3 regions of the Arthrobacter sp. AL05 genome follow, and region 3 is predicted to be linked to each of the others. Evidence: predicted binding sites of a transcription regulator. Region 3 holds the regulator's gene; each other region holds the start of a gene.
The links. Region 3 encodes Rex, which represses fermentation and respiration genes when NADH is low (regulators of the CRP and FNR family bind a similar motif). Its sites were predicted from a motif close to CTTGTGAANNNNTTCACAAG; they were not measured.
Positions count from the first base shown of each region.

Region 1 (9,765 bases), on a different contig from region 3:
GCCCCCCGTTCGCCCGGACCGCCGCCAGCGTCAGCCAAAATATGGTTTCTCCGGCCACCAACAAGGCTGCCGCGCCAAAAAACACCGCGCGCTGGGATCGCACCAGCCGCACATCAGGGGTGCGCGGTTCGCGCTGGGCAACGGGCATTGGGCTATTGTTCCAGTCGAAGCTCCCGGCAGGCCGGATGCCCGCTGGGAAATCCCTAGGGGACAGCTGGCCGTTTGGTCTGCGGATACGGGGTTTCATGCCGGGCGAGCATTTCGACGAAAGCCGCGATCTTACGCTCCCGGGTGGCTGCCTGCTTGACCGCGTTGGTCCGGTAGATCAGGGCGTACCTGTTCACGGAGGTCAGGACGTCGAACATTGCCTGTGCCCGCGGCTCGGCGGCAATGGCTGCGGCAAGGTCCGGGGGCACTTGCGCCGAAGCCGCCCCGTCGTAGGCAGCCTCCCAGCGTCCGTCAGCCTTGGCGCTTTCGACGGCGGCACGCCCGGCAGGAGCCATCCTGCCCGCCGCTTCAAGGCGGCCGATCCGCTCCACGTTCCGGGCCGACCACACACTTCTCGGCCGCCGGCGGGTCATCCGCTGAAAGGAACTCTCTCCGTCGCGGCGCCGGGCCTGTCCGTCAATCCAGCCGAAACAGAGGGCTTCCTGCAGTGCGGCCTCATAGTCGAGTTCCGTAACCGTCCCGCCTTTTTTATGCAGCACCAGCCACACGCCGGGGCTTCCCGCGTGGTGTTCCTCCAGCCAGGCGCGCCACTGGGCAGCATCCCGGACCAGCAGTTCCTCAAGTTCAGCAACCATGGCACCATTGTGCCCCGCGACTCTGACAACAGGGGTTGCTTTGGTGGGACGATATCCCTGTCAGCTGGAATCCATCACACCCCGAGGAGCAACGATGCTGCGCGTCCGCCCGATCCATTTCACCTCCCGTCTTGATGAATGGGAGCGGTTGCTCACCGCCCTGGGCATGGTCAAGACCGTCGACGAGCCCACCTGGCGGGAGTTCGACGCCGGCTCCGGCCGCCTCGCCCTACACTTCGTCGAGCCGGGCGCGGCTGAGGACGGCACTACATCCTTAGGCGTCGAAGTAGGCGATCTGAAGGAATTCGCCCGGCGGACCAAGGAGGCCGGCACCACCGCGGAACTCATCGACGCGGACCACGGCCCTTCCTGCCGCGTCACCGCCGCGGACGGATTCACTTTCCTCGCCGACCCGGCCACGCGCGCCGCCGACGGCAGCTGGGTGGAACCAGCGGACGCGGACCCGGGGATCGCCGTCGTCGAAGTCTGGTTCTCCGAAGACGCCGTCACGGCGGCTCAAACGCTGCGTGACATCGGCGCCCGGCCCCGCCCGGCCCCGGGCGACCCGGACGCCGTGGAATCCGAAGCATTCACGGCAAAGAACGGCGGGGTCCTTATGGTCGGTGCAGGCACCGGCGCCGGGCGTGCCGGCCTGGGCTTCGAATACGACGGTGACTTTGACGGCCTCCGCCAGCGCCTCATCGCGGCGGGACACGAGGCCGCGGTCATCGAGGAAGCCGCCGTCCCCACCCTGCATGCAGCCAACCCCGATGCGGACGGTGGGGCCGCCCACCCGCCGCTTTGGATTTCCGCGGCACCGGCCGGCGAACCACCGGAATCGGTGCCCGCCAGCTGAGCTGCGTCACGGTGTTCGGGCGGGGATGGGGTAGAACTTAACCATGAACGTTCGCACTCCTGACCCGAACCCCGGCTGGCTCTCCGACGATGATTTGTTCGAGGCGCGCGGCCGGTTGCCCATGGTCTACGTCGAGGCCGTTCCGGTCCGGCTGGACCCGTTGGGGTTCGTCAACGAGGTCGGTACCCTCCTGCAGGCCGAGGAGGACGGCACGATGGTGCGCTCCCTGGTGTCGGGCCGGGTGCTCTACCGCGAGACCATCCGCGCGGCCCTGCTGCGCCACATGGAGAAGGACCTCGGCCCGCTGGCCTTCCCACAGCTACCCATTAGTCCGGTGCCGTTCACTGTGGCGGAGTACTTCCCGTCCCCGTCCCACACCGGATTCACCGACGACCGCCAGCATGCGGTGGCGCTGGCCTACATCATCCCCGTCACCGGTGAATGCTCCCCCCGGCAGGACGCGCTGGAACTGACCTGGATGACCCCGCAGGAAGTCATGAGCTCGGACGTCCAGCTGGAATTCAGCGGCGGCCGCGGGGCCCTGATCCGCCAGGCCCTGGCTTTCGCCGGCGTCGGGAACTGACCGGAGCCCGCGTCCCAGACTTCCCCGCGCCTTTGTAGACTGTTGGGCGGACCGCAAGAGAATTTAAGGACTCCAGATGACTTACCCACCGGCCGCCCCGAACTACATTGAACAGCAGGCTGGCTCGTTGCAGAGCGGCGATCATCTGCTGTTGCCCGACGGCACCCGCTCTGCCGAAATCCAGCGTGTGGACATCGAAAACGACGACTTCGGGACGCCTGCCATGGTCCTGGCGACCCTCACCGGAGGCGGCGGTCTCCGGATTGCGGCAGCCTCCACGGTCCTGATTCTGGAGTCCGCGTCCGAAGCGGAAGAATCTGCCTCCGAGGATTCCGGCTCGCTCCTGCAGCTCGTCGAACCGTCGCTGGCTGACGGCGGCGTGGAATCCGGTGCCGGCGGCACAAGCGGTCCCGGGGAGGCAGCCAGCGGAGCCGTCCCCGGCGTCGTGGTCCCTCCGCTGCCGCCCGTTCCGCCGCTGGTGAGTGGCCCCAGCGACGAGGACCTCGCGCTGATCCCTGCCCCGCATGGAACGCCCGAGTCGGTCGTGGCAGCTGTGGCAGAGGCGCACCCAAGCTCGGTGAGCGTGCTGCTGCTGAGCGAACGGCTCGCCAAGGGCATCAACACGAAGTCGGGGAGTTGCCTCAAAGACCTCAGCGACCTGGCCCAGGAACTGTTCATTGTCCTCAAGGACGCCGACAACGCGCTCGCCGTTGCGGATCTGCTTAATGTGCTGCCGTTCGACGGAAACCGCGGCCGCTGGGCCTCGGTGGAGGCTTCCCTGGCCCTGTCCAGCTACATTTGCCGCCAGCTCGGCGAGACCGAACGCGCAGCCGCCTACGAGAAGTTCCTCCGCGCCCCCGATTCCATGGAGGCGGACCCGTTTAAGGCCCGGATCAACGCCAAGGTCCGCCAGCGCTCGCTGAATGAACCGAACCTTTACGACAAAGAGATCTTCCGCGCCATGGACAACTCGAATCCGGATGCGGAGCGCGAGTGGCGGCAACTGCGGCTCGAGGCGCTGCTGTTTCTGCGCGCGCACGGCGGCTCGGAAACCATTGGCGTCCCGGAGCTGGAACGCCGGATCGGCAACGAACTCGAATCCGTCCGTTCCTGAGGTGTTTTGCCCCCTACCCCCTGGTGGCCGGGCGTTGTAGATTCAGCCCATGACGAACAATCTGAGCGTTGTCATTAACTCCGACGCGCAGCAGGTTTGGACAATGCTGCGCGAACCCTCCCTGGTTGCCCAGTGGCACGGCTGGGAAGCCGATGACCAGGCGGCCGAGATCGATGAGATCTATTTCAGTCCCAAAGTCGTTGAAGGCGCCGACCACACCTCGCTCGTGGTCGACGGCGGGGATGTGTTCACCCTGAGACCGGTCCCGACCGGCACGGAGCTAAGTGTCACCCGGGCCGCAGTGGACCATCACTCCGAGTGGGCCGCCTGGGACGAGGACATCACCCAAGGCTGGCTGACCTTCATCCAACAGCTCCGGTTCGCCCTTGAACGGCACCCGCACGGCAGGCGACGGACCTTCTTCTTCTCGGTTCCCGGCACCGAGGGGTCCGCCATCGAAAGGCTCGGCCTGTCCGATGTTCCCCCGCCCGGCGAGCCGTATTCGCTCGCCCTTGCCACGGGTGAGAAGGTTGCCGGCAAGGTCTGGTTCCGGAGCAACCACCAGGTGGGACTCACAGTCCACCACTATGCAGAACACGGCGAGGGCCTGGTCATCGTGGCGGACCAGCCGGTCATCCCCGATGTCCGGCCCAACGGCGGGTCTTTGGTCATCGTCTCCACGTACGACCTCGGGGCGCACCAACTCGGATCCGTGCGCACGTACTGGGACACCTGGCGGGCTGAGAACTACCCCACATCCGATCCGCTGCACTAAGGGTTGGCGCCTGTTAGCTGGCACACTTGAACGGTGCCAGCCAATCCTGAATCACCAGTGTCATCGCCCCTGCCAGCGCGGCAGTCCGAGTTTTCCTTCCGGGTGGGAAAACGCCTTAGTGAAAGCTGTTCACCGTCGGCGTCCCAGATCGCTGCCAACGGCGGGGAGTTCCTCGGCCGGACCGGCACCATCAGCACACCGCATGGTGAGATCCAAACCCCGGCGTTTATCGCCGTCGGCACCAAGGCCACGGTCAAGGCGGTGCTGCCGGAATCCATCGCCGGGCTCGGAGCCCAGGCCGTCCTCGCCAATGCCTACCACCTGTACCTGCAGCCCGGGGCGGACATCCTGGACGAGGCCGGCGGGCTGGGCGCGTTTATGAACTGGCCCGGCCCCACCTTCACGGATTCCGGCGGGTTCCAGGTGATGAGCCTGGGCTCGGGCTTTAAAAAGGTCATCGATATGAAGTCAGTGGACCAGTCGGGGCCGGATGACGCTGTCGCCCCGGGCAAGGAGCGGCTGGCCCACGTGGACGAGGAAGGTGTGTGGTTCAAAAGCCACCTCAACGGCGACCGGCACCGCTTCAGCCCGGAAATTTCGATGAACGTCCAGCATCAGCTCGGCGCGGACATTATGTTCGCCTTCGATGAGCTGACCACCCTGCAGAATTCCCGCGGCTACCAGGAGGAATCCCTGGAGCGCACCCGCCGCTGGGCCGAGCGCTGCATCACCGAGCATTTTCGGCTGACATCGGAGCGGACCGGCAAGCCCTATCAGGCACTGTTCGGCGTCCTCCAGGGCGCCCAGTACGAGGACCTTCGACGCAAGGCCAGCCGCGACCTCGGCGCCATGAACTTCGACGGCTTCGGCATCGGCGGGGCGCTCGAGAAGGAAAACCTGGGCACGATCGTGCGCTGGTGCAACGAGGAACTGCCGGAGAACAAGCCGCGGCACCTACTGGGCATTTCCGAGCCCGACGACATCTTCACAGCGATCGAGAATGGCGCGGACACCTTCGACTGTGTCTCCCCCACCCGGGTGGCCCGGAACTCGGCTTTCTATCACCCCACCGGGCGCTACAACCTCTCCGGCGCCAAGTACAAGCGCGACTTCGGGCCGCTACAGGAAGGCTGCGACTGCTACGCCTGCCTGAACTATTCCCGCGCCTACATCCACCACCTGTTCAAGGCCAAGGAAATGGTTTCAGCCACCTTGATCTCAATCCACAACGAGCGCTTTGTGGTGAAGATGGTCGATGACGCCCGGCTTGCCATCGAGGCAGGCACCTTCTTCGACTTCAAGGCCGAGACCCTGGGCCGTTACTACTCCTAGCCGCTGGGCGGCCCTGTCGCCGAAGTCGCCGAAAGCGTGCCATGTCGCCGGAAGGCCGCGGCGAACTCGCAGGCTTCCGGCGACGTCGTGTTTCCACATAGCGACGGCGGGGCCTCCCGGGAACTCCCCGCGGCGCCCGAAACTGGCGTCATGCCTCAACAGAAGCCGCTCACGCTTCCGCCGCGTGGAAACCTTTGGCGCACTGACCAGCTAATCGACCTGGGCTACGGCTCCCGGTCCATCAAGTCGTTGCTGGACTCGGGTTCGCTCGTTCGCCTGCGGTACGGCTGCTATGCCCGTGGCAGCGTGTGGAACGCTCTGCCGGCACCGGTCCGCAGCCGGCAGTTGATCTATGCACATGCACACGGAACACTCACCACATCAACCGGGGCCTTCGCCTATAGCCACACTTCCGCAGCTCGTCTGCACCGCCTCTATCTCTGGAACGTGGACGAGCTAATCCATGTCCTGCAGCGGGTGCGCCCGTCGGCCGAGCGCCACGGCAAGGATGTTCGGTGCCACACACGACCCTTCTCCGACACTGAGCTGACACAAGTGGGCGGTCTGCGAACAACCTCGCTGGAGCGGACAGCCGCGGATTGCGCCATGCTGCTGAGCTATCGGCAGGCGCTCATCGTTATGGATCATGCGCTGCGTCTTGGTGCGGACAGGTCTCTGCTGCAGGAGATGGCTGATTCACTGGAGGGCCGCCGCGGCATCCGCACATTCCGCCGAGTACTCGACACGGCGGACGTTCGCTCGGAATCCCCCGGCGAAACGCTGACCCGGGAGCTGTTCCTCCGGCTGGGCATCTCGATGCCCGAACCGCAGGTTGAAGTCACGAGCCGGATCGGACGGCATCGACTGGACTTCGCCTGGAAGAAGGAAAAGGTGGCCGTGGAGTTCGACGGCAAGGTCAAATACTTTGACTTTCGGCCCACCGAGGAAGTGCTTTTCGAGGAACGGCGACGCGAGAAGGCCCTGACGGAGGAAGGATGGCTTTTTCTCCGTGTCGAGTGGAAAGACCTCTTCCGCGAACAGGAATTCAAGAACCGTGTGCTCCGGGCGTTGACGGGCCGGCACCACTCGTCCTGAGCCAAGAGCCCGCCGCCCCGAGTTCGCCGGATGCCCGCGAAATCGCCGGAACGTTGCGGCGACTTGGCACGTTTCCGGCGACTTCGGCGGAAGTGGAGTGAGCGCTTACGCCCCGTAGCTTGGCTCGCGCTTCTTCACCCAGCCGATGGCGAGTGAAGTCAGCGGCACAAACGCAAACTCCACGAGGGTCTTGTAGAGGAAACCCACCAGAACGTAGTTCACGAACATCGCGCCGTCGCTGATCCCGATCACGGAGGCTGCGATGCTGCAGAAGATCAGCGTGTCCACAAACTCGCCCACCCCGGAGGATCCCATCAGCCGAGCCCAGAGTGACTTTTCCCCGGTCCGGGCCTTCATCTTCACGAGGATCCAGGAGTTGATCGTTTGGCCCGCGAAGAAGGCCAGGAGCGAGGCGAATACGATCTGCGGGACCGGCCCCAGGGCGCTCTCCAGTGCGGACTGCTTGGCAAGGCCATACTCGTCCCCGAAGCCGGGGAGGGCGATGATGATCCAGTAGCACAGGGACGCGAACACCGATAGCGCGAAGCTGGTCACGATGGCCTTGCGTGCCACCTTGAAGCCGTAGACCTCGCTGATGACGTCGCCCAAAATGTACGCGAGCGGGAAGAGGAAGAACCCGCCGTCGGTGATGATGGGCCCGATCGCCACACCCTTGGATGCGCCGATGTTGGAAAGGATCAGCACCACTGCCATAACAGCCAGCATGATGCCGAAATACGGCGATCCAATGGTGGCAAACTTTGGCGGGGCGGCAGCAGGGAAGGTCTTGGCGGCAGTCATGGGTAATCCATTCGTAGTGGTTCGCTCGGCGGTCCGGAACGGTTCTGGGCCCGGGGTGGCCGGCTGTATTAGCACTGGAGGCTCCGGTGCAGCGCGCCGGGAACCGCTTCCATTCTCGCACCTTGGCCGGGCCGGCCGCCCGCCGCGGCCCAGCCCCGGCTATGGATACCTCCGCACAGCCACGCACTCACAAATTTGAACACGCTCAAAACCTGTGCCACACTTTTTGAACACGTTCAGAAATGAGGACGACCATGGCAGCCAAGAGCGATCAGACCCGGCAGCGGGTGGCGGACGTCGCATTGCGGATGTTTCGTGACATCGGCTTCGAAAAAGCCACCATGCGCGCCATTGCGGCCGAGGCCGGAGTGTCCGTCGGCAACGCCTATTACTACTTCGCGTCAAAGGATGACCTGGTCCACGAGCTCTATCTCCAGGTCCAAGGCCAGCACGCGGACAGGGCCGCGGAGGCCGTCGCCGGGCTTAACGACCTAAGCGCCAGGCTGAAGGCGACAATGCACGCGGGCCTGGACGTTATGGCGCCGTACCACCGCTTCGGCGCCGATTTCATCGCCACCGCCATCCGCCCGGCGTCGCCCGTCAACCCGTTCAACGCAGAATCCGGCAGCGCCCGGGAAGCGTCGCTGGCCATTTTCCGCGCCGCCGTAGACGGAGCACGCCCGGGGCCGCCCCGGAGGCTCCGGGCGGAACTGCCCGGGCTGCTCTGGCTGGGGTACATGGGGGTCACCCTCTTCTGGGTGTACGACACCTCGGAGGGGCAACGCCGGACCCGGAAACTTGTTGACGGCGCCGCCCCCCTGATCGCCCGCGGGCTCTCGCTCACGAGAATTCCAGGCGTCGGCAGGATCCTGGACGACGCCATGGACTTAGGCCGCACGGTCCGGGGCTAACACCGGGCATCAACTCACAATTATGGGGGAACTATGGGCGGAAGCATTGTGGTCGTGGCCGGCGCCTCTGGATTCATCGGGCGCTATTTCCGCCGCCGGTTCGGGCAGGACGGCTGGGACGTCCGGACCATCGGCCGGTCCCCCGCTGATACGGCTCGCTGGGGTGACGACAGCGCTATCACCGCCGCACTCGACGGCGCCGAACTCCTCGTGAACCTCGCGGGCCGTTCGGTGAGCTGCCGCTACACCGGGCGGAACAGGGCCCAAATCCTGAACTCCCGGGTGTCTACCACCGCGGCATTGGGCCGCGCCCTTGCACGTTGCAGCACTCCCCCCGTCGCCTGGCTGAACGCCAGCACGGCAACAATCTACCGGCACGCGGAGGACCGGCCCCAAACTGAGGACGACGGCGAGCTCGGCACCGGGTTCTCCGTCGACGTCGCCCGCGCCTGGGAAGCGGCCCTCAACCAGGCGCCGACGCCGCAGACCCGGAAGGTGGCGCTGCGGATTGCCATCGTGCTGGGGCCCGGCGGCGGGGTGATGCGGCCCTTTGCGACCCTCGCGCGGCTGGGCCTGGGCGGAGCCATGGGCCCAGGGACGCAGAAATTCAGCTGGATCCAGGTGGAGGACCTCTACCGTGCAGTGCGCTTCCTGAGCCGGCGCACCGACCTTGCCGGCCCGGTTAACATCGCGGCGCCGGACGTGGTGACCAACCGCGACCTGATGCGGGCGGTCCGCCGCACCCTCGGAGCGCCGTGGGGCATGCCCACTCCAGCATGGCTCCTCAAGCTCGGAGCCGTGCTGATCAGAACGGAGGCCGAACTGGTGCTCAAGAGCCGTTGGGTGGCACCCCGGAAACTGCTCGACGCGGGGTTCGTCTTCCTGGAGCCTGCGCTGGAACCGGCGCTGGAGCGGATTTGCGGACCCCGTCGGCCCTCGGGCGCCGCGGATTGAGTTAACGGCGACGGCGGGCCGCCGGCTTCCGGAACCGAAATCCCGCAGCCGGCAACCCGCCGAGTCCGCGCCGAGTCCGCGCCGAGTCCGCGCGGCGTCCGCCGTCGTCCCCGCCGAGTCCGCGCTTAGTCCGCGCGGCATCCACACCCTACCGGCGCGTGGCGTCGATGAGGTCCTTGCCTTCGCCGTCGCGGTCCGCTGCGGACTCCCAGGCGTGGCCCTGCTCGTGATCCAGGTGCGTGGACTTCTTATTCTTGAGCGCGAAGATGTAGACCAGCAGCGAAATGGCGATGGCCACTGTGACGTAGGTGAAGAACAGGTCCACCTGGCCGACCTTCTGCAGGGCGGCCCCGATCAGCGGGACCGTGCCGCCGAAGAGCGAGTTCGCGATCGCGTAGCCCAGTCCGACGCCGAGGGCGCGGATGGACGCGGGGAACAGCTCGGCCTTTACCAGGGCGTTGATCGAGGTGTAGCCGCCGACAATAAGCAGGCCGCCCATCATCAGCAGGAACGCGGTGAACGGATCCTTGGTGCCGGCCAG
Region 1 covers NZ_JASBRC010000012.1:2,116-11,880, reverse strand. Annotated here, with positions in the region: gene QK287_RS14210 (phosphatase PAP2 family protein) at 1-148, opposite strand, end outside; gene QK287_RS14205 (YdeI/OmpD-associated family protein) at 204-803, opposite strand; gene QK287_RS14200 (VOC family protein) at 898-1,659, shown strand; gene QK287_RS14195 (NUDIX hydrolase family protein) at 1,703-2,242, shown strand; gene QK287_RS14190 (DUF6707 family protein) at 2,319-3,356, shown strand; gene QK287_RS14185 (SRPBCC domain-containing protein) at 3,406-4,131, shown strand; gene tgt (tRNA guanosine(34) transglycosylase Tgt) at 4,165-5,463, shown strand; gene QK287_RS14175 (hypothetical protein) at 5,614-6,558, shown strand; gene QK287_RS14170 (queuosine precursor transporter) at 6,664-7,359, opposite strand; gene QK287_RS14165 (TetR family transcriptional regulator) at 7,614-8,270, shown strand; gene QK287_RS14160 (TIGR01777 family oxidoreductase) at 8,304-9,224, shown strand; gene QK287_RS14155 (MFS transporter) at 9,373-9,765, opposite strand, start outside.
Region 1: QK287_RS14170 (queuosine precursor transporter) is a predicted target of Rex. The motif match lies at 7,583-7,602, and genes of this name have one in related genera.

Region 2 (9,765 bases), on a different contig from region 3:
AGGCGATCGAGTTCGGCGCCGAGCTGCTCATCACCCACCACCCGTTGCTGCTCAAAGGTGTCACCTCGGTAGCCGCGACCACCGCCAAGGGCCGGGCCGTGCACCGCCTGATCGAAACCGGGACCGCCCTGCTGACGGTCCATACCAACGGCGATTCCGCCGTCGGCGGCGTCTCGGATGTGCTGGCCGATGCGTTGGGCCTGCAGAACGTTGCCCCGCTGTCTCCGGCGTCCAACGGGCTGCCCGAAGAGGGGATCGGGCGGGTCGGCGACCTGGCCGAACCACTCACCCTGGGCGAGTTCGCCGCCCGCGTGTTCGGCATCCTCCCGGCCGTCGCCGGGGGAGTTCGGGTGTCCGGGGACCGGGACGGGCTGGTGCGCCGCGTCGCCGTCTGCGGCGGGGCCGGAGATTCGCTCCTGGACGCGGTGCGGGCCGCCGACGCCGATGTTTACCTGACGGCCGACCTGCGGCACCATCCGGCGTCGGAAGCCCGGGAGGAGGCCGTCAACAACAGGCCCTACCTCATCGACGTTTCGCACTTCGCCAGCGAGTGGCTGTGGCTGCCTGCCGCCGCCGAGGCATTGGGCAACGTCCTGGGAGACCAGGGCCACAACGTGCAGATCCGGGTCAGCACCACCAACAGCGACCCGTGGGACTTCATTCTGACTCCGGGCTAAGCCTGGCGTGCGAGGTGCCCCGGGTGAGCTAGCGAGGCCGGGGAGTACGCTAGGCGCTAGAGTCTAGGGAGCGCCGACACGGCGCCCGGCTGCGGCCGGCAGGGATTTAGCGGAGGTAAATAGTGGCCAAGGCAGCACCGGCGGAACAGTTGAAGTTGCTCGAATTGCAGGGACTTGATGCGAAGCTCAAATCCCTGTCCAACCGCCGCCGAAGCCTTGAAAGCGACCCACGGATCACCGATCTTGAGGCTGCCCTCGGCGTGGCCAGCGGGGAACTTGGCGCCGCGAAGGTGGCGGTCCACGACGCCGAACTCGAGCTCAAGCGGGCCGAAGCCGACGTGGAGCAGGTCGCCTCCCGGATTGAACGCGACGAGGCCAGGCTCAACAGCGGCACCGGCCTGTCGAAGGACCTCGTGGCGCTGCAGCGTGACCTCGTGTCACTGAACAAGCGCCGCTCCGACCTTGAGGACATTGAGCTGGAAGTCCTGGAACGGCTGGACTCGCTCCGCCTGCGCCAGGCCGGCCAGCAGCAGATCGTTGACGACATTCAGGGCTCGTTCGGTTCCATCCGCTCCGAACTTGACGAGCGGCTCGCGGAGATCGCAGCCGAGGCAACTGTGGTGCGGGGCAATCGCGCCCAGTTCGCCGAAGGCCTGGATGCCGGCCTCCTGGCGGTCTACGAAAAGACCCTGGCGAAGCGCGGCGTGGGCGCGGCCCGGCTCTTCCACGGAACGTCCGAGGGTTCGGGTATGCAGCTGAGCCCGGGGGACCTCGCCGAGATCAAGGCTGCGGCCGAGGACGAAGTGGTGTTCTGCCCGGATTCCGGCTGCATCCTGGTCCGCTCGTCCGAATGGGTGTAACCACAAACTGACTCGCAGCAGGGGTCGTTTTGAGCGCTCAAAACGACCCCTGCTGCGAGCTAGTTGGGCAGGATCAGGTTGAGGGTGTGCGGCTTCCGGGACGTGCCCTCGACCAGTTCCGCTGTCCACTTTTCGGCCGCGGCTTTCTGCAGCCGGGCGGGAGTCTGCGGTGCCGGACCCCGCCGGCTCAGCAGGTGCCGGGCGAGCTCGCCACGGGTGTGCTTGGCGAAGTGGCTGACGACCTTCCGGACGCCTTTGGCCTCGGTAAACACGTTCACGGCCACGGTCTGCGGCGGCGGCGGAGCCCACGCGGCGGCGTACGTGCTGGAACGGCAGTCCACAAGCAGTTCGCCAGCGGTGACGGTCGCGAGCGCCGCGCTGAGGTGCGGCTTCCAAAAAGATGCCAGGCGTCCGACGTCGGGCAACGCAGCGGCCATTGACAACCGATACGCCGGCACCCGGTCCCCGAAGTGGATGGCACCCCAGAGTGCCGAAATGACCAGCACGGAAGCGTCCGCTCTTTTCCGCTGCGAAGGCGTGAGGCTGTTGTAGTCCAAGGCGTCGTAAAGCACCCCTGAGTAGACCTGGTGGGCCGGGGCTGCCGGTTCGGCGTGCAGCCTGGTGTTCCGCTCGACGTCGGCCCAGAGGGAGGCGCCAACGCCCAACAGCGCCAGGGCGTCCTCGTGGGCGCTGACCGTACCAAGGCCCGCCAGCACCTTGGCACGGTAGCTGTTCAATTCGGGGAAGCTCAAGGTGGCCCAGTCGACGGCGTCGCCGGCCGTGGCGGGAGTCTTGCCTTCGGAGGGCGGCAGCAGAATCAGCACCGTCCAAGCTTAGCGGCGCGTCCTGCGCGGGCCGGCCGCCGGCAGCTTCCGACCGAAGTTCAGGCCAGGTTCCGGCCCAGGAAGGACAAGACCTCGGGGAGGATGGAGCGCCAATAGCCGGAGTCGTGGCCGCCGGGCTGGAAGCCGCCCTCGACGGCGCCCGGGAGCCCCTCCCGGTACTGGCGAACCGTTCCGGCAAGGGTGTCCGCGGTCCCGCAGTCGATTCGTTTGGGCAGCGCTGCGAGTCTTGGGCGGAGCGCGAACACGTTATGGGCCGCAAAGTCGTCCGGACCGTCGAAGGCGCTGTCGGTGCGCGGGTCGTAGTGGTCCCAGAGAGCCGGACTCATGGCTGCGACGGCCCGTACACCGGGCAAGCGGCCCTGCGAGGCGAGCAGCAGCGAACCGAAGCCGCCCATCGAGAGGCCAAAGAGGCCGATCCGGCCAAGGTCGTACCCCTGGCCGCCGAGGAACGGAATGAACTCCTGGATCAGCATTGCCTGGGTGTCGCTGCCGTCAGCGCGGGGGTGCCACCAGCTGTTTCCGCCGTCCACGGCGGCTATCCCGAAGGGCAGACCGCCGGCGTCGAGGTGCCGCCGAAGCGCCTCGTGGGCGGCCAGTTCCTCCAGCAGCACCGTGTGGCTGCCGCCGAGACCGTGCAGGAATACCGCCAGCGGCAGATCGGGCCGCGCCGCGCCGGGCGGGGCTTCGGGGGCGGCCAGTGACCAGCCGGTGCTGATTCCGGGGCGGAACACCGAAACAAATGATCCCGTCCTGGTCCGGACGGTCAACGGGACAGCAGGCGTCCGGGTCGAACCCGCCGTCGGGTTCGCCTGCCCACCCGCGGGACCCGCAGGCGGCGCCGGCGGTGGCGCGGCAGGGGACGGGATTCCGGGAGCGCAGGCTGCCAGGGCGGACGCACCCACTCCGATTCCCGCCAGCTCCAGCAAACGGCGCCGGCTCAGTTCTGACGCGTCCATTCCCCGATCATAGGCCCGGCGCCGGAGGTGTTGCCGGGCCGGCCCGCAGTGACCGTAGAATAGACGGCGGATGGGTTGACTAGGCGGCCGCGCGTCACGCAAGTGGCTCGAGGAACGTCCGGGCTCCGCAGGGCAGGGTGGTGGGTAACGCCCACTCGGGGTAACCCGCAGGCCAGTGCCACAGAGAACAGACCGCCTGCGTGCCGGGTGTGCTTGCACAGCCGGCAGGGCAGGTAAGGGTGAAACGGTGGTGTAAGAGACCACCAGCTTCCCGGGTGACCGGGAAGGCTAGGTAAACCCCACCCGGAGCAAGGCCAGACAGGACACGTTTGAGGGCTGCCCGCCCGAGTGTCCGGGTAGGCTGCTGGAGGGCGCCGGCAACGGCGTTCGTAGATGGATGGCCGCTATTCCTGTGCTGGCAACGGCGCGGGAACACAGAACCCGGCGTATCGGTCAACCCATCCACCCACACCACCGGTTAGGCCGCGTAACGACAAACCCCGCGGCGCGCTGCGGTGCGCGCTGCCGCGCACCCGCCGCGCACCAAAAAAGCGGTGGCCGGCACCGAAAGGTGCCGGCCACCGCCGGTATGGACCAATGGCAGTGTTAGGCCTTGGCCTTCCGCTTCACCCAGCCCCAGACGCCGGTTGCCACAAAGAGGATCAGGCCAACGACGGCCAGCCAGAGAAGGCCCTTGACGACAAAGCCGAGGACGGACAAAACGAGCCAGATGATAAGTAGAGTGATTATTAGTCCCATAGGAACATCCTAGAGGGTAGCGGGCAGCTGCTTAGGCCGGAGGGCGCCAGAGCCCGGCGTCGCAGCTGTCCTGCGTTGGGTGTGCCGGTGGGCACGACGGGCTAACCCGGGCCGCGTGTGAGTCATTTCACGCGTAACGGGGCACCGGTCCCTTCCGGGCCGCCGGTAGAATGGAAGACGAACGTAGATGTTCTGCCGTCGGGTCTGCGTTCGCAGCCGGCGGCTTTCGTTTTGCTTGACACGTGCGCCCGGGGTGGACCGAATCCCCGGAGCCCAGGTTCCGGACACCCTCCGGCAGCCGACTTCCGCATACGGCGCCGTATGTGGTGGATTTTAGGAAGGTATTTCTGTGAGCCAGACGTCAGATTCTTGTCTTGATACGTGGATGGGCCGGGAGGCGCTCGCCGAGGCCATGATCCCGGTGATCGGCCGGCTGTACCGCGAGAACAACGTGGTGACGTCCATCCACGGCCGCAGCATGATCAACAAGTCCACCATGAACATCCTGAAGGCACACCGCTTCGCCCGTCGGATGAGCAAGGAAGAACTGCGTCTTGAGGAGACCGCCCCGCTGCTGGACGCCCTGACCACGCTGGACCTCGGCGCCGCAGCCATCGACGTCGCCCGCCTCACCGAGAAGTACCGCGTCGAGGGCAAGGGTGCCACCCTGGACGAGTTCCTCCGTGCGGAGCTGGCCGATGTTGTGGGCAAGCGCGGCGCCGACGACCGCACCAGCACCGACGTCGTCCTCTACGGATTTGGCCGCATCGGCCGGCTCCTGGCCCGGCTCCTGATCGAAAAGGCCGGCGGCGGGCATGGGCTGCGGCTGCGCGCTATTGTGGTCCGCCGCGGTTCGGACAATGACCTTGCCAAGCGTGCCAGCCTGCTGCGCCGCGACTCGGTCCACGGTTCCTTCGAAGGCACCATCAAGGTGGACCTCGAAAACGACACCATCACCGCGAACGGCGTTCAGATCCAGGTCATCTACTCGGACAACCCCGCCACCATCGACTACACCGCCTACGGCATCCACAACGCACTCGTCGTCGACAACACGGGACGCTGGCGCGACGCCGACGGACTCTCCCAGCACCTCAAGAGCAAGGGCGCATCCCGGGTTCTGCTAACTGCTCCGGGCAAGGGCGAGCTGAAGAACATCGTTCACGGCATCAACCACGCAACGATCACCGATGCGGACAGGATCGTCTCCGCGGCTTCCTGCACCACGAATGCCATCACTCCTGTCCTGAAGGCGATCAACGACCGGTACGGCGTCGTTCACGGCCATGTGGAGACCGTCCACTCCTTCACCAACGACCAGAACCTGATCGATAACTTCCACAAGGGTGACCGGCGCGGACGCTCCGCCGCCCTGAATATGGTGATCACCGAGACCGGGGCGGCCACGGCAGTGGCGAAGGCACTCCCGGAGCTGCTCGGCAAGCTGACGGGAAGTTCCATCCGGGTGCCCACCCCGGACGTGTCCCTGGCCATCCTGAACCTGAGCCTGGAAAACGGCACCACCAAGGATGAGGTCAACGACTACCTCCGGGAAATGTCGCTGCACTCGGAGCTGCGCAAGCAGCTCGACTACATCGATTCGCCGGAGGTTGTCTCCACCGACTTCGTCGGCTCACGCCGGGCAGGAATAATCGACGGCCTTGCCACCATCACCAACGACAAGAACGTTATCCTCTACGTCTGGTACGACAACGAGTTCGGCTACAGCTGCCAGGTGGTCCGCGTTATGGAGGAAATGGCCGGCGTGAACCCGCCGTCGTTCCCCGCCAAGGACGCGGCTGCCACCCTGCAGGCAGCCGGTCTTCGCGTTGAGGTCACCGCCTGACCGGACATTTCTGAACTCTGTGGCGCATTCCCGGCCGGTCCGCTGGAATCGACCTGGAATGCGCACCACAATGGTTCAATGGAACAAAACCCGGCAGTAGACCACGAAACCACTCTTGAACACGCGTTGGACGTCGCGCACCGGAACGTTAAGGAAGCCAAGCGGCTCCTCGACGATGCACGCACCAAGTATGCGGCCGGGGAGGTAGACGAGGCGCGGGTCCAGCAACTCGAATCCCTGATGTCCCTCGCCAACGAGGACCTTGTGCGGGTGACGAAGGAGAACTAGCCGGGCACCTGTCCTCCACACTGTGGAAAACTGCGGCGGCGGCGGAGACCGGATTTAGCCTTCAGGGGTGGAAGGAAGTCGTCCCGCCCCGGAACGGACCGGCACCCGGCAGTGTGCCCTGGTGCGGGTGTGACCCGGACATGGCCGGAATTCCGGCAGTCACGACGGCGGTCCCGCCAGGCGTGGGCCCTGCTTGCCGCAGTGGCCCTCGCCGTAGCAGCGGGGCTCGGCTGGTTTTTCACCGCCGGGCAGTTCGCGGCTGTGGAACCCCCCGGAGGGGGGCCCGGCGAGGCGCCGGTGCTGGCGGCGCGCTGGATGAATGCGGTCGCTTCCGTGCGTCCCGTTCCGGCTGGCTCCGCTGCTGTGCTGCTCGAAACGCTGGCGGTCAAGGGCCGGGCAGCCCGGGCCGACTATGACCGCGGGGCATTCGGCCAGGCATGGCTCGACGTGGACCTGAACGGTTGCGATACCCGAAACGACATCCTTCGCCGCGACCTTTCGGACCTCGAGTTCACCGGGGGATCCACCTGCCAGGTGGCCGCCGGAACGCTCCGGGAACCATACACCGGCCAGCAGATCAGGTTCCGGCGGGGAAGCGGGAGCAGCAAAGACGTACAGATCGACCATGTTGTGGCCCTGGGCGACGCCTGGCAGAAGGGTGCCCAGCAGTTGAGCGCCGGGCAGCGGGAGCATCTGGCAAACGATCCGCTGAACCTGATCGCCGTCGACGGGGCTGCGAACCAGGACAAGAGTGCATCCGACGCCGCGACCTGGCTTCCACCGAACAAGGCCTTGCGTTGCCACTACGTGGCCCGGCAAATATCGGTCAAGGCTGCCTACCTGTTGTGGGTCACCCCGGCGGAGAAGGAGGCCATAAAACGGATCCTCGCCTCCTGTCCCGAACAGCAGACTGTTGTGCCGGCTGCCCGGTAGGCTGCGTGCGCCCGGCCGGATGACCGCGCGGTCCTGGTGTGGCTCCGGACGAGCTTCAGGACACGGCGGTGTCCGCCCCGGAAAGGCAGCTGGAGTGACTTTGAGCTGTTGACCCTGAGCTGGCTGGCCAAGCGGCTCCCTCCCCTCCCCGGGAAGAACCGGCACGGGCCGCAGCGTGCTTAGATGGTGAGCCTGACGGGGCCGGCTGTTGCCGGACCGCCGCATGCTTCGCTGCCGCCCACCCTGGTCCAGTCCAGCTGTACTTCGCGCCGGGCCAGGACGCCGCCGCCTGCGGCGTAGCGCACCGAACAGACGTCCTCCGCGCAGAACTCGACCAGGCTCACCAATTGAGAATTGCCGTCCAGGGTCACACTCAGGGAGTTGAACCACGCAAGGGCAGGGCAGGGCGTTGGCGCGGAGCCCGAGCAGCCGGCCGTTCCCGCAGCAAACAGCATCCCGAGCGCCAGGGGAGCCGGTCGCAGCTTCACTCTGCGGGGATCCCGTCGGCGGCGGCCCGGATGTTGAGTTCGGCCTCCAGGCGTTCGACCTCATCGCGGCGGCAAAGTTCGGTGGCCGGTGTGGTCACCGTAGCGCTCCCGGCAGCCACCGCGGCCCGGAGCGACTCCGCCAGGGTGCGGCCCTGGGCCAGCCGGAGCACAAAAGCGGCGAGGAAGCTGTCCCCGGCTCCGACGGTGCTGCGAACGTGCACCCGCGGTACGGCCAGCCGAAGGATCCCGGACTCCGAGGCGAGTACGGCTCCTTCGCCGCCAAGCGTCAAGGCGACGTGTTCCGCGGCGCCGTCAGCAACCAACGCCGCGGCAGCCTCGACTTCGCTCTCTTCGCCCTCCAGAGTTGTGCCAAAGTGCAACCCCAGTTCACGGCGGCTTGGCTTCACCAGGAATACCCCCTCGGCGAGGGCTTCGGCCAGCGCCGGACCGGACGCGTCGACGATGCAGCGCGCACCATGCAGCTTCGCCAGCCGTGCCACGCGGGCGTAGAAGTCGTCCGGAACCCCCGGCGGGAGGCTGCCGCTGGCCACGATATAGCCGCCGGCGGGCAGTGAATCCGCCACCAGTGCCAGGCACAAACGCCATTCGGCCTCAGTCAATTCGGGGCCCTGGAGGACAAAACGGAACTGCTTGCCGGTGGTGGTCTCATCGACCGTGAAGTCCTCCCGGGTATTGCCGTGGATCGGCACGGCGAGGGTGGGAACGCGTTCGGCCTCGATCAGCCTGCGGTATGCCTCTCCGGTGGGTCCGCCGGCGGTGTAGATGGCCAGGGTGCGGCCGCCCAGGCGCTGCACCACCCGCGAGACATTGACCCCGCCGCCGCCCGGGTCCAGGCGGCTGGCGCCGCACCGCATCTTGTGGCCGCTGATGACATGCTCCGTGGCAGTACTGATGTCCAGCGCGGGATTTACGGTGAGTGTGAGGATCGGCTGCATCGGCGTAGGTCTGTGGTCTGGCATGGCCTAAGCATAGGGCTGCGCACCGCCGGTGTACCCGGCCGGACGGCCCCTTGTGGGCGGTCCTTTGCTCGGCAAGAATGGGCACGGCAGGGCACGCGGCAGGAGATCCCGCCGCGGAAGGTGGAACGGGGACCATGGCACATCGCAAGGCCGGCGGCGGCAAGGCTGGCTCCGGCACGTCACAGGATGATCGCAAGCGAGCCAAGGGAGATGCCGCCGGACACTCCGGGCGATTGCCGCTCGGCGTCTACGAGGCCGAGCTGTCCCGGCTCCAGGCTGAACTCGTTTCATTGCAGGAATGGGTCCGCAGCACCGGAGCGCGAGTCCTGGTGATTTTCGAGGGACGCGACGCCGCCGGCAAGGGCAGCGCCATCAAGCGGGTGACCGAATACCTGAATCCTCGGGTTGCCCGGATTGTGGCGTTGCCCGCCCCGACGGACCGGCAGCGCGGCGAATGGTATTTCCAGCGTTATGTGGAGCATCTTCCCGCGGCCGGGGAGATCGTCCTGATGGACCGCTCCTGGTACAACCGAGCCGGCGTCGAACATGTGATGGGATTCTGTACGCCAGCGGAACACAAGCGTTTTATGGCCCAATGCCCCGTCTTTGAACGCCTGCTGATCCAGGACGGTATTCTGATGTTCAAGTACTGGTTTTCGATCAGCCATGCGGAACAGGAACGCCGGTTCAAATCGCGTCTGGATGATCCGATGCGGCAATGGAAGCTTTCGCCGATGGACCGGGAAGCGATCCTCCGTTGGGAAGACTATTCACGGGCCAAGGACGACATGTTTATGCAGACGGACACCGCCGACTCGCCCTGGTATGTAGTCGAGGCCGAGGACAAGCGCCGGGCCCGGATCAACATGATCGCCCATCTGCTCGCCGGGATCGACTACACCGAGGTTCGGACGGAGCCCGTGACGCTGCCGGAACGGCCGCGGGCGGTCAACTACACCCGGCCGCCACGGGAATTGTTCCGCTACGTTCCCGATCATGCGGCCATCCTGCTGAAGTCCGGGCACGGCTAACGGGGCACAGCCGGCGGGCCGCAGCGGCTGATGCCCGGCCGGGGCGGCTCGGTAGGCTGGGAGGATGTCGAATGAATTTCTGTTAAGCCTTGCCGGGATCGC
Region 2 covers NZ_JASBRC010000009.1:145,170-154,934, reverse strand. Annotated here, with positions in the region: gene QK287_RS12710 (Nif3-like dinuclear metal center hexameric protein) at 1-677, shown strand, start outside; gene QK287_RS12705 (C4-type zinc ribbon domain-containing protein) at 800-1,537, shown strand; gene QK287_RS12700 (peroxide stress protein YaaA) at 1,597-2,361, opposite strand; gene QK287_RS12695 (alpha/beta hydrolase-fold protein) at 2,421-3,338, opposite strand; RNA gene rnpB (RNase P RNA component class A) at 3,410-3,803, shown strand; gene QK287_RS12685 (hypothetical protein) at 3,945-4,097, opposite strand; gene QK287_RS12680 (glyceraldehyde-3-phosphate dehydrogenase) at 4,447-5,943, shown strand; gene QK287_RS12675 (TolC family protein) at 6,022-6,231, shown strand; gene QK287_RS12670 (HNH endonuclease family protein) at 6,361-7,164, shown strand; gene QK287_RS12665 (hypothetical protein) at 7,344-7,652, opposite strand; gene QK287_RS12660 (1-phosphofructokinase family hexose kinase) at 7,649-8,632, opposite strand; gene ppk2 (polyphosphate kinase 2) at 8,866-9,663, shown strand; gene QK287_RS12650 (hypothetical protein) at 9,728-9,765, shown strand, end outside.
Region 2: QK287_RS12680 (glyceraldehyde-3-phosphate dehydrogenase) is a predicted target of Rex. The motif match lies at 4,212-4,231, and genes of this name have one in related genera.

Region 3 (9,765 bases):
CCAGCACCGGGCCAGGTCCAGGCCCTCGGCATCGGCTACCGCCCTGACGGCCACCGCTTTGGCGGGACCATGCAGGATTTCGCCGACCAGCCGCCCGGTGTAGGACCCGTCCACGATTTCGCCCACGGTGCCGAGGGCTCCGGTGAGGCCCAGCCTGGTGGAGATCACCGTGGCCACCTCGATCGGCGTCGCCGTGACAAGCCAGACCCGGCGGCCTACCCGGAGGTGCTGCTCCGCCAGCGCCTTGGCGCCCGGCCAGATCCGGGATTCAATCATTTCGTCATAGACTTCTTCGCCGAGTGCCTCGATGTCCGCAACGGTGATACCGGCGGCGAGCGCCAGGGCGGTATCCCGGACGGCGTGGACGTCATCCATTTTCTCGCCGCGGAGCACAAACATCAGTTGCTTCCAGCCGATCCCGGCCGCCTCGCGGAGGGTGAATGCCCCGCGCTGGTGCATTTTGCGGGCCACATGGAACAGGCTGGCCCCGCGCATCAGGGTGTTGTCGACGTCGAAGAACGCGGCTTCGCCGTGCTGCGCCGCGGCAGCAGGTTCTGCGGCCGCGGCGGCGTACTTCTCTTCGGACATGCCACGAGTCTAGTCACCGACGGGTCCGGTTTTGTCCCGGCGGCTCACCGCGGAGTGGCTTGGCTCCGCGGCGGCGTCGACGCCGGACGGGCCGCCGGGCTACCGTGGAGCCATGCCAAGCCCCGACGTCGTCCTCATCACCAAAGCTGACTGCCACCTGTGCTCGGCGGCGCGCGCCGCCGTCGACCGCGTCACAAAGAGCCTGGGAATCGGATGGCGCGAACAGCTGGTGGACGACGACGCCGAACTGCGGGAGCGCTTTGCCGAGGAGATTCCCGTGGTGCTGGTGGATGGTGTCCAGCGGGACTTCTGGAAGATCGACGAAGTCCGGCTGGACCGGACGCTGCGGCGGGCGCTGGGCCAGCAGCCCTGACCCGTCGCCGGAGCCGGGCGCTTTGTTCGCCGAACTGCGGGGGCCCTAGAGTGGAAGTCACAACGCGACTCAATGGAGCAGATAGTGACTTCGCTGGATTCATCCCCTGAGGCCGTGCCGGGGGGATCAGGGACTGCCGCCAAGCAGATTCCGCCCGCGGCCGTGTCCCGGCTGACCATCTATCTGCGCGCCCTGACCACCTTGCTTGCGGAGGGGGTTGACCGCGTCTCGTCCGAGTCGCTGGCCGAGGCCTCGGGCGTCAGCTCCTCCACCCTCCGCAAAGACCTTTCCTACGTCGGGTCCTACGGGACCCGCGGCGTGGGCTACGAAGTGCAGTTCCTCAACAGGCATATAGCAGCGGCCCTGGGCCTGACGCACGACTGGAAAGTGGCAATCGTCGGCGCCGGAAACCTGGGTAAGGCGCTGGCCCGGTACGGTGGCTTCGAATCCCGGGGCTTCGATATTGTGGCGATCTTCGATGCGGACCAGATGGTGGTGGGCAGCGAAGTGGGCTGGCTGCGGGTCAGCGACGCCGCCGACCTGGAGCCGGTACTGCAACGCACGGGCGCGAACATGGTAGTGCTGGCCCTGCCGGCCGCCGTTGCACAGGACGTCTGCGAGCGGGTGATTGCCGCCGGGGTGCGAAGCATTCTCAGTTTTGCCCCGGTAATGCTGCAGGTTCCGCCGGGGGTCAACCTGAGAAAAGTGGATATGGCCACCGAACTGCAGATCCTCGCCTACCACGCACAAAGGGCGCAGGACCCGGAGGTTGCTGGCTAGTTAAAGTCAGCCCGTCCGGCTCCCGCGCCCCTTGCGCCGTTGCCCGGCTAGTAGCTGGTGCGCGCTAGTTCGGTCCGCCCGGCTGCCCGTAGGGGTTGGCGAACGGCTGCTGCTTGCTGAAGTACGGGGCCTTTGCCGGCAAGTACAACATCACGATGCCGGCGATGCCCAGCAGGACTGCCAGGGTACCGATGCTGAGCGGGAAGAGGCTGAACAGGGAGAGGGCAGCGAAGACGGTGCCCAGGATCCTGGCCCAGTTTTTGCCTTTGCGCACGTTCAAGGCCACGAGGGCATAGAGCCCGGCGCTGATCACTGCGAAGACCACGATGCTGCCCACCAGGGCGCCCCTGAGGTCTTCGAACCGGATATCAGCCCCGCTGGCAGACATCTGCTGTTCAAACATGGCCCGCGTTCCGGGAGTGTCCAGGGTGCCGACCGCCAGCAGCAGGGAGATGATCCACACCGCGCCCGATGCGACGATGAGCCAGAAAGCGGTGTTGACCAGCTGCGGCATGGCGGGTTTGGCCTGCAGCTGCCCGGAGGGGTACTGGGCATAGGGGGACTGGTTGTACTGCGGCTGGTTGTACTGCGGCTGTCCATACGGCGGCGGGTTCTGGCCGTACTGCGGGGCCTGCGGGGAGTTTTGGCCGTACTGCGGGGCAGCCTGCTGGCCGTAGGGCGGTGCCGAGGGCGCCTGGCCATACTCCGGAGCGGCAGGCGACACCTGGCCGTACTGCGGGGCGGAGGGCGGCTGCTGGCCGTGCTGGGGATCGTTCTGGCCGTAGTGGGGCGCCGGCTGTTCGCCGGGGGCGGGGGAGTCCGGGTTTGACGGCGGGACGGGCGGGATACTCATGGGCGTTCCTTTGCATGGCACTCTGGTTCGGATACCGGAAACAGATTCCTGCCCTGCCCCCAGCCTGGATTCCTCCCACCGTACCGCGGGCCGGTGCCCGCGCGGATCATTCTCGAGGCGTATTCTCTGCGCGTGGCCGGCCCGTCACCGGGCCGTCACCTGGCCGTGGCCGGGCCGTCAACGGGCCGTCGCCGGGGCTCTCCGGCATGGCGAACCCCGGAAGCTCCGGTTAGCAGTCCCGACCCGGAGGCCATGGGGTGGGTGCCGCCCAAACGCGGCCGATTCGACAAAGCCCCGGCCGCCGACTTAACGCAACACCCCGCTCCGTCACGGGGATGAAGCGGGGTGTAAGCGGCCGGCGCCGGAGCCGGCCGGCCGGTGGTTAGCTGCCGGCTAGGCTGCGGGGGCGATGAAGGCCAGTTCGAGGTTGACGGCCACCTTGTCACTGACGAGGACACCGCCGGCTTCGAGGACCGCGTTCCAGGTCAGGCCGAAGTCCTTGCGGCTGATTGTGGTTTCTGCGGACAGGCCGGCGCGGGTCATGCCGAAGGGGTCGACGGCAACGCCGTTGAACTCGGTCGCCAGGGCCACGGGGCGGGTGACACCCTTGATGGTGAGCTCGCCCTGGAGTTCATAGCTGTCGCCCTTGGGCACGATGCCGGTGGAAACGAAGGAGATTTCCGGGAACTTCTCGACGTCGAAGAAGTCTTCGCCGCGCACGTGGCCGTCGCGGTTTGCGTCGCCGGAGTCGAAGCTGGCGGTCTTGATCGTGGCGTGGACCGTGGACTCGGCCACGTTCTCGGCGAGGCCAAGGGTGGCCTCCGCATCCTTGAACTGGCCGCGGACCTTGCTGATGCCGGCGTGGCGGACGGTGAAGGCAATCTCGCTGTGCGAGTTGTCAAGGGTCCAGGTGCCGGTGGTGACGTTAGTGGGAAGTGCCATGGTGTTTCTCCTTGAGTCGGGTGGGTCGTACGGTAGGTCTGATCGTCAGCTGAAACTTCATTGGTTGAAGTCTCAACTAAGCGCTGCACCCAGTATAAACATGCATTTGCATCTTTTATTCCAACCCCGGGGAACATTTCTGAAAACTCTTGAGTTCTACTTCTTGTAGAAGATTTCGTCATTAGCCCTGCCCTTTGAGAAACTGGTACACATGCCCCAAGCCACTGTCCATTTGCTCCGCCACGGCGAGGTCTACAACCCCGAGGGCGTCCTGTACGGCAGGCTGCCCGAATTCCACCTCTCCGATCTTGGCCGGGAGATGGCCCGGACGCTCGCTGACCACTTCCGTGCCAGCTCTGCCCAGGGGGCAAAGATCGTCCACCTCGCCGCCTCGCCGCTGACCCGCGCCCAGGAAACGGCGCAGCCCATCGCCGAGGCGCTAAACCTCGACATCACCACCGAGGCGCGGATTATCGAGGCGGCCAATTATTTCGAGGGCCTCCACGTCGACAAGGCGGAGATCCTCAAGCCGAAGCACTGGCCGATGCTGCGCAACCCGTTCCGGCCCTCCTGGGGCGAGTCCTATAAGGACCAGTCGGCCCGGGTTATGGCCGCAGTACAGGACGCCCGGCTCCGCGCCATCGAACTCGGTGGAACGGGCGCAGAGGCCATCCTCGTCAGCCACCAGCTGCCCATCTGGGCCACCCGGCTCAGCGCCGAGGGTAAACCGCTCTGGCATGATCCGCGCAAACGTGAATGCACCCTGACTTCGGTCACCTCGTTGGTTTTCGGCGACGCCGGGAACCTCCTGCGGGTCGAGTACAGCGAACCCGCGGCAGCCCTTCTTCCCGGTGCCTCCAGCACCCCTGGAGCTTGAGCATGAACCGAAACCACACGGCCGCGTCGCCCGTGAGCCGCCGCAACGTCCTGACGGCCGGCGGCGCGGCGCTCGCCGTCGTGCTGGGACTCTCCGGCTGCGCGCAGGAGGACGCCCTGGCCCAGCAGGCCAGGGCGGGCGACAACAAGAACTACGTGGCCGGCGACGGGTCGGTCACGGAATTCGCGGCCGCCGACCGCAAGAACCCCGTTGCCATCAAGGGCACACTCTTCGACGGTACCGAGGTAACGGCAGAGGCCTTCCCCGGGCAGGTCACCGTGCTCAACTTCTGGTTCGCGGCCTGCGCTCCGTGCCGGGTCGAGGCGCCCGCGCTCGAAGAGCTGCATCAGGAGTTCAAGAGCCAGGGCGTTCAGTTCTTCGGGGTCAACCTCCGGGACGAGAAGGCCACCGCGGACGCCTTCGACAAGACGTTTAACCTGAGCTACCCGAGTTTTAATGACAAAGACGGCGCTGTGCTCCTGGCCGTGTCCGGTCTGGTCCCCCCGGGAGCCGTGCCCACCACTCTTGTGCTCGACAAACAGGGCCGCGTGGCGTCCCGTGTGCTTGGCGAGATCCAAAAGGGCACCCTCAAGTCCCTTATCGCCGCTGCCGTGGCCGAGTAGCGGGCAGGAGCACTGTGAACAGCCCCTTCGCTGAAGCCATCCTGAGCGGTTCACTGCTGCTTGCCATCCCGGTGGCGCTGCTGGCCGGCTTTGTCTCTTTCCTTTCCCCGTGTGTGCTTCCGCTGGTCCCCGGTTATCTGGGCTACGTCACGGGACTGACCGGCGTTGACCTGCAGAAGCAGAGGCGCGGCCGCATGCTGGCGGGGATCGGGCTCTTTGTCCTGGGTTTCTCGGTGGTCTTTGTCCTGCTCGGCGGGGCGTTCGGCCAGCTGGGGACGCTGATCACCGGAACCCAGAATGCCTGGATCACCCAGGTGCTGGGCCTCCTAGTGGTCGTTATGGGTGTGGTGTTTATGGGTGGCTTCGGCTGGCTCCAACGCGACGCCAAGATCCAATCGAAACCGCCGGCCGGGCTGTGGGGCGCGCCGCTGCTGGGCATCACCTTCGGCCTCGGCTGGGCACCGTGCATCGGCCCCACCTACTCCGCGGTCCAGCTGCTGAGCCTCTCCGGTGGTTCCTCGGCGGCCAAGGGAGCCTTCCTGGCGTTCGTCTACAGCCTGGGCCTGGGGATCCCCTTCCTGCTGATCGCGCTGGCGGTGCGCCGGGGCGTTGGCGTGATGTCCTTCTTCCGCAGGCACCGGCTCGCCATCCAGCGCATCGGCGGCGCAATCCTGGTGGGCCTTGGCCTGCTGATGGCAAGCGGCGTATGGGGGCACTGGGTTTCCGAGTTGCAGTACTGGTTCCAAACCGATGTGAAATTGCCGATCTGATGAGCGAGCGAGTGAACGTAGAGAAGAAGTCCCCGCCCCCCGGCACCACGCCCGAGGGCCCCGAACCCGATGCCGCCGCGGGCGGGAAGCCGGGAAAGCGCGGTGCTTCCGGCACCGGCGGTCCGGTGGCGAGCGCCAAGACCGAAGCAGTCCTGCCCACGCTGGGCGCGTTGGGCATGCTCCGCTGGGCCTGGACCCAGCTGACCAGCATGCGCACGGCGTTGTTCCTGCTGCTGATGCTGGCAGTGGCGGCCGTTCCCGGTTCGCTCTTCCCGCAGCGGCCCGCCAACCCTTCGACCGTGACCCAGTACATCAAGGACCACCCGGATTACGGCAAGGTCCTCGATACGTTGCAGCTGTACGACGTGTACTCCTCGGCATGGTTCTCCGCGATCTATATCCTGCTCTTCGTTTCCCTGATCGGTTGCGTCGTCCCGCGCGCCATCGCGCACTACAAGGCCATGCGGTCCCAGCCGCCGCGGACGCCCGCACGGCTGTCCCGGCTGCCGGAGTACGGCACGCTCGTGATTCCCGCCGACGCCGGAATCCCGGCGTCGGGCGCAATATCCGACGCCGCCGGGCTGCTGGCGAAACGCGGCTACCGCGTCGATGTGCGCGACCGCGACGGCGCCCGTCCCTCGCTGGGTGCCGAGCGCGGCTTCCTGCGCGAAGTCGGGAACCTGCTGTTCCACACCTCGCTGATCGGCGTGCTGGTTTCCGTTGCGATTGGCGGGCTGTTCGGCTACAGCGGCCAGCGGATCCTGGTGGAGGGCGACACCTTCGTGAACACCCTTGTCGGCTACGACCAGTTCACCCCCGGCACCAACTTCCAGAGCGGCCAGCTGCAGCCCTACTCGGTGCAGTTGGATAAATTCCAGATCACTTTTGACCGCGAATCCAAGGGCAAGTTCGGCCAGCCGATCGACTTCACGGCCGACGTGACCACCAAGGAGACCCCCGATGCACCCGCCAAGAAAGAGGTGCTGAAGGTCAATGACCCGCTGAGCCTGGGCGGCACCAGCATGTACCTGACGGGCAATGGTTACGCCCCGGTGGTGACTGTCCGCGACGGCGCCGGGAACGTCGCGATGCAGGGCCCGGTGGTGGCCAAGCTGCAGGGCGAAAATTACTACTCATCGGTGGTGATCAAGGTCCCCGATGCCAAGCCGGATCAGCTGGCTTTCGCCGGCTTTTTCCTGCCCACGGCCTTCGTGACCGATGCGGGCGTCTCCTTCAGCGGCGATCCCGAGCTGATCAACCCGCAGCTGACCCTGAACTCCTACTTCGGCGACCTGGGACTCAACGACGGAGCGCCGCAAAACGTCTTCGAACTCGATGTCAAAAAGCTGACTCCGCTCAACGCCCGGAATCTGCCGACAAAGGGCATCGTCCTCACCCCGGGAACCACGCACACCCTGCCGGACGGCAAGGGCACCATCAGCTTCGACGGCGTGAAGCGCTATGTCGGCGTCGACATTCACCATAATCCCGGCCAGCTGTACGCCCTGATCTTCGCGCTCCTGGCAGTGGCGGGCCTGGTGACGTCGCTTTACGTGAACCGCCGCCGCGTCTGGGTCCGGGTTGGTTCGCACGAGGACGGCCGCACCATGGTCGAATACGGCCTCCTGGCCCGGGGCGAAGACCACCGGCTGGCCGGGGAAGCCGCCGCGATCCGCAAGCTGCTCGCCGGGGCCTGGGATCTCGGCGGCGACGGGGCAGATTCCCAGCCTGTTCCCAGCGCAACGGCGGATAATGGCCGGGCGGCCACCGGCGCGGGCGCCGACGCTGACACACAGACCTTTACGGAACAACCCGCAACCGACGTCATCCAGTCCACAGCAGGCTCTCCTGAGTCAAAGAAGGATCAGTAATGTTCCCCATCAACGAAACCATGGGCCAGTACAGCGAGCTGTTTATGCTCCTCGCAGCCGGCACGTACACGGTGGCATTTATCGCCTTCGCGTGGGACCTGGCCAAGAGCAGCAAAACACTTCGCGCGGTGGACCTGAAGGCCGCTGAACTCTCGGCCGCCGAAGCGGCGCGCGTACCCGTTGCCGCCGGCGTAGGCGCCTCCAGCGCCGGCGTGGACCGGGCAGATGCCGACGTGGCCGGGCCGATCGGCCGGGCTGAGCGCCCGACCTCGAACGTCTCCGGTGCTGCAGCCGGGAACGCGGCGGGCATCGGCGGAACCGCGGACGGGGCGATGCGCTATTCTGCCGAACGCCGGGCACCTGCCCGGGTCGCCGTCGCCTTGACCGTGTTGGGCGTCGCCATTCACGCCGCCGGTGTCCTCACGAGGGCGCTCGGTTCCGGCCGGGTGCCATGGGGCAACATGTATGAGTTCCTGACCACGGGCGCATTCGTGGCCGTCGCCGTGTTCCTGGTGGTCCTGATCCGCCGCGACCTGCGCTTCCTGGGCACCTTCGTGGTGGGCCTGGCGATCATTATGCTCGTGGCTGCCTCCGTGGCCTACTGGACGCCGGTGGGGCACCTCGTTCCGGCACTGCAGAGCTACTGGCTGCTTATCCACGTGTCCATCGCGGTGATGTCCTCGGCGCTGTTCACGCTGACGTTCGCGATGTCGGCACTCCAGCTGGTCCAGACGCACCGGCAAAAGTCCATTGCCGCAGGCGGCCGGGACAAGCTGGGGTTTATGCGCCTGGTGCCCTCGGCGCTGAGCCTTGAAAACCTCTCCTACCGGATCAACGCCATCGCCTTCGTCGGCTGGACCTTTACGCTGATGTTCGGGGCCATTTGGGCCGAGAAGGCCTGGGGCCGGTTCTGGGGCTGGGACACCAAGGAAGTTTGGACCTTCGTGATCTGGGTGGTCTACGCCGGCTACCTGCACGCCCGTGCCACCCGTGGCTGGACCGGCACGCGCGCGGCCTGGCTGTCGATTGTCGGTTACCTGTGTGTGGTCTTCAACTTCACGATCGTGAACCAGTTCTTCAACGGCCTGCACTCCTACTCCGGGCTCTAGCCCGCCCGCCGGCCCGCCCGCCGGCCCGCCCGCCGGCCCGCCCGCCGGCCCGCCCGCCGGACCAAATGGTGCCGGGCCAGGGCTTTACGGATGTGCCAGGGATGGCCGCTGTGCCAACCGGCATGGCGGCCATCTTTGTCAGCGCCGCCCGCACCCTGGCAGCGGCGGAAGTTGTCACGCCGGCGCCGGATTGGAGTGGCCGTGACGGATTAGAAGCAGCCTGGGCCCGGTCTCGTTGGGCCCGGACTATTTGACTTCGTCGGTACCCTGCGGGTCGCTGCTGCCGTGGGCCTCGCCGGACCCGGAGCCGCGTGCGCCCTTGCCGTCATCGTCGGTGCGCTCTTTGGCGTCCAGTTCGGCTTTTAGCTTCCTGAGCCGCTCTGCTTCGGCCTGGCTGCGGCGGCGGAGCTCGAGGTTGCGCAGAAAATCCGGGTCGTCGTCGGGCGCGCTGGTGTGGCTGTAGGCGGCGCGCACGGGGGCGGTGCCGCGGGGCCGGCCGATGAGGAACCACAGGATGGCGCCAATGACCGGGAGGACGATCTGCACCACAACCCAGGCCGGCTTCGAGATGCCTTTGGTCTGGCGGGGATCAGTGCGGATCACATCGACAAGTCCATAGACGAATACGACGAGAACAGCGACAACGACCACTACACGGAGCATGTAAACAGTCTAGTCGCCGCCGGCGCTCCCGGCGCTCCCGGCGCTTCCCGGCCCACACCACAGAACGCCGGCTGCGGCCCCGGTGGGGTGGGGCCGCTTCCGGCGGCTAAACTGGGACCGTGGCCTTCCTGAAATACTCCCTGATCCGTCTGGTGCTGTTCGCACCGTTGTTCGCCCTGTTCCTCTACCTGCGGCTTGGTGTGCTGCTCGCGGCCCTGTGCGCCGGCATGATGGCCTTCGCGGTGAGCTACCTGTTTTTCCAGAAGCAGCGCGCTGCCGCCACCGCCTCGCTCCACAGCCGCTTCTCCGGAAAGGC
Region 3 covers NZ_JASBRC010000001.1:147,679-157,443, reverse strand. Annotated here, with positions in the region: gene QK287_RS00740 (HAD-IB family hydrolase) at 1-588, opposite strand, end outside; gene QK287_RS00735 (glutaredoxin family protein) at 701-961, shown strand; gene QK287_RS00730 (redox-sensing transcriptional repressor Rex) at 1,046-1,741, shown strand; gene QK287_RS00725 (hypothetical protein) at 1,806-2,594, opposite strand; gene QK287_RS00720 (YceI family protein) at 2,988-3,536, opposite strand; gene QK287_RS00715 (histidine phosphatase family protein) at 3,748-4,413, shown strand; gene QK287_RS00710 (TlpA disulfide reductase family protein) at 4,416-5,036, shown strand; gene QK287_RS00705 (cytochrome c biogenesis CcdA family protein) at 5,051-5,806, shown strand; gene QK287_RS00700 (cytochrome c biogenesis protein ResB) at 5,806-7,677, shown strand; gene ccsB (c-type cytochrome biogenesis protein CcsB) at 7,677-8,786, shown strand; gene QK287_RS00690 (PLD nuclease N-terminal domain-containing protein) at 9,033-9,449, opposite strand; gene QK287_RS00685 (DUF4229 domain-containing protein) at 9,569-9,765, shown strand, end outside.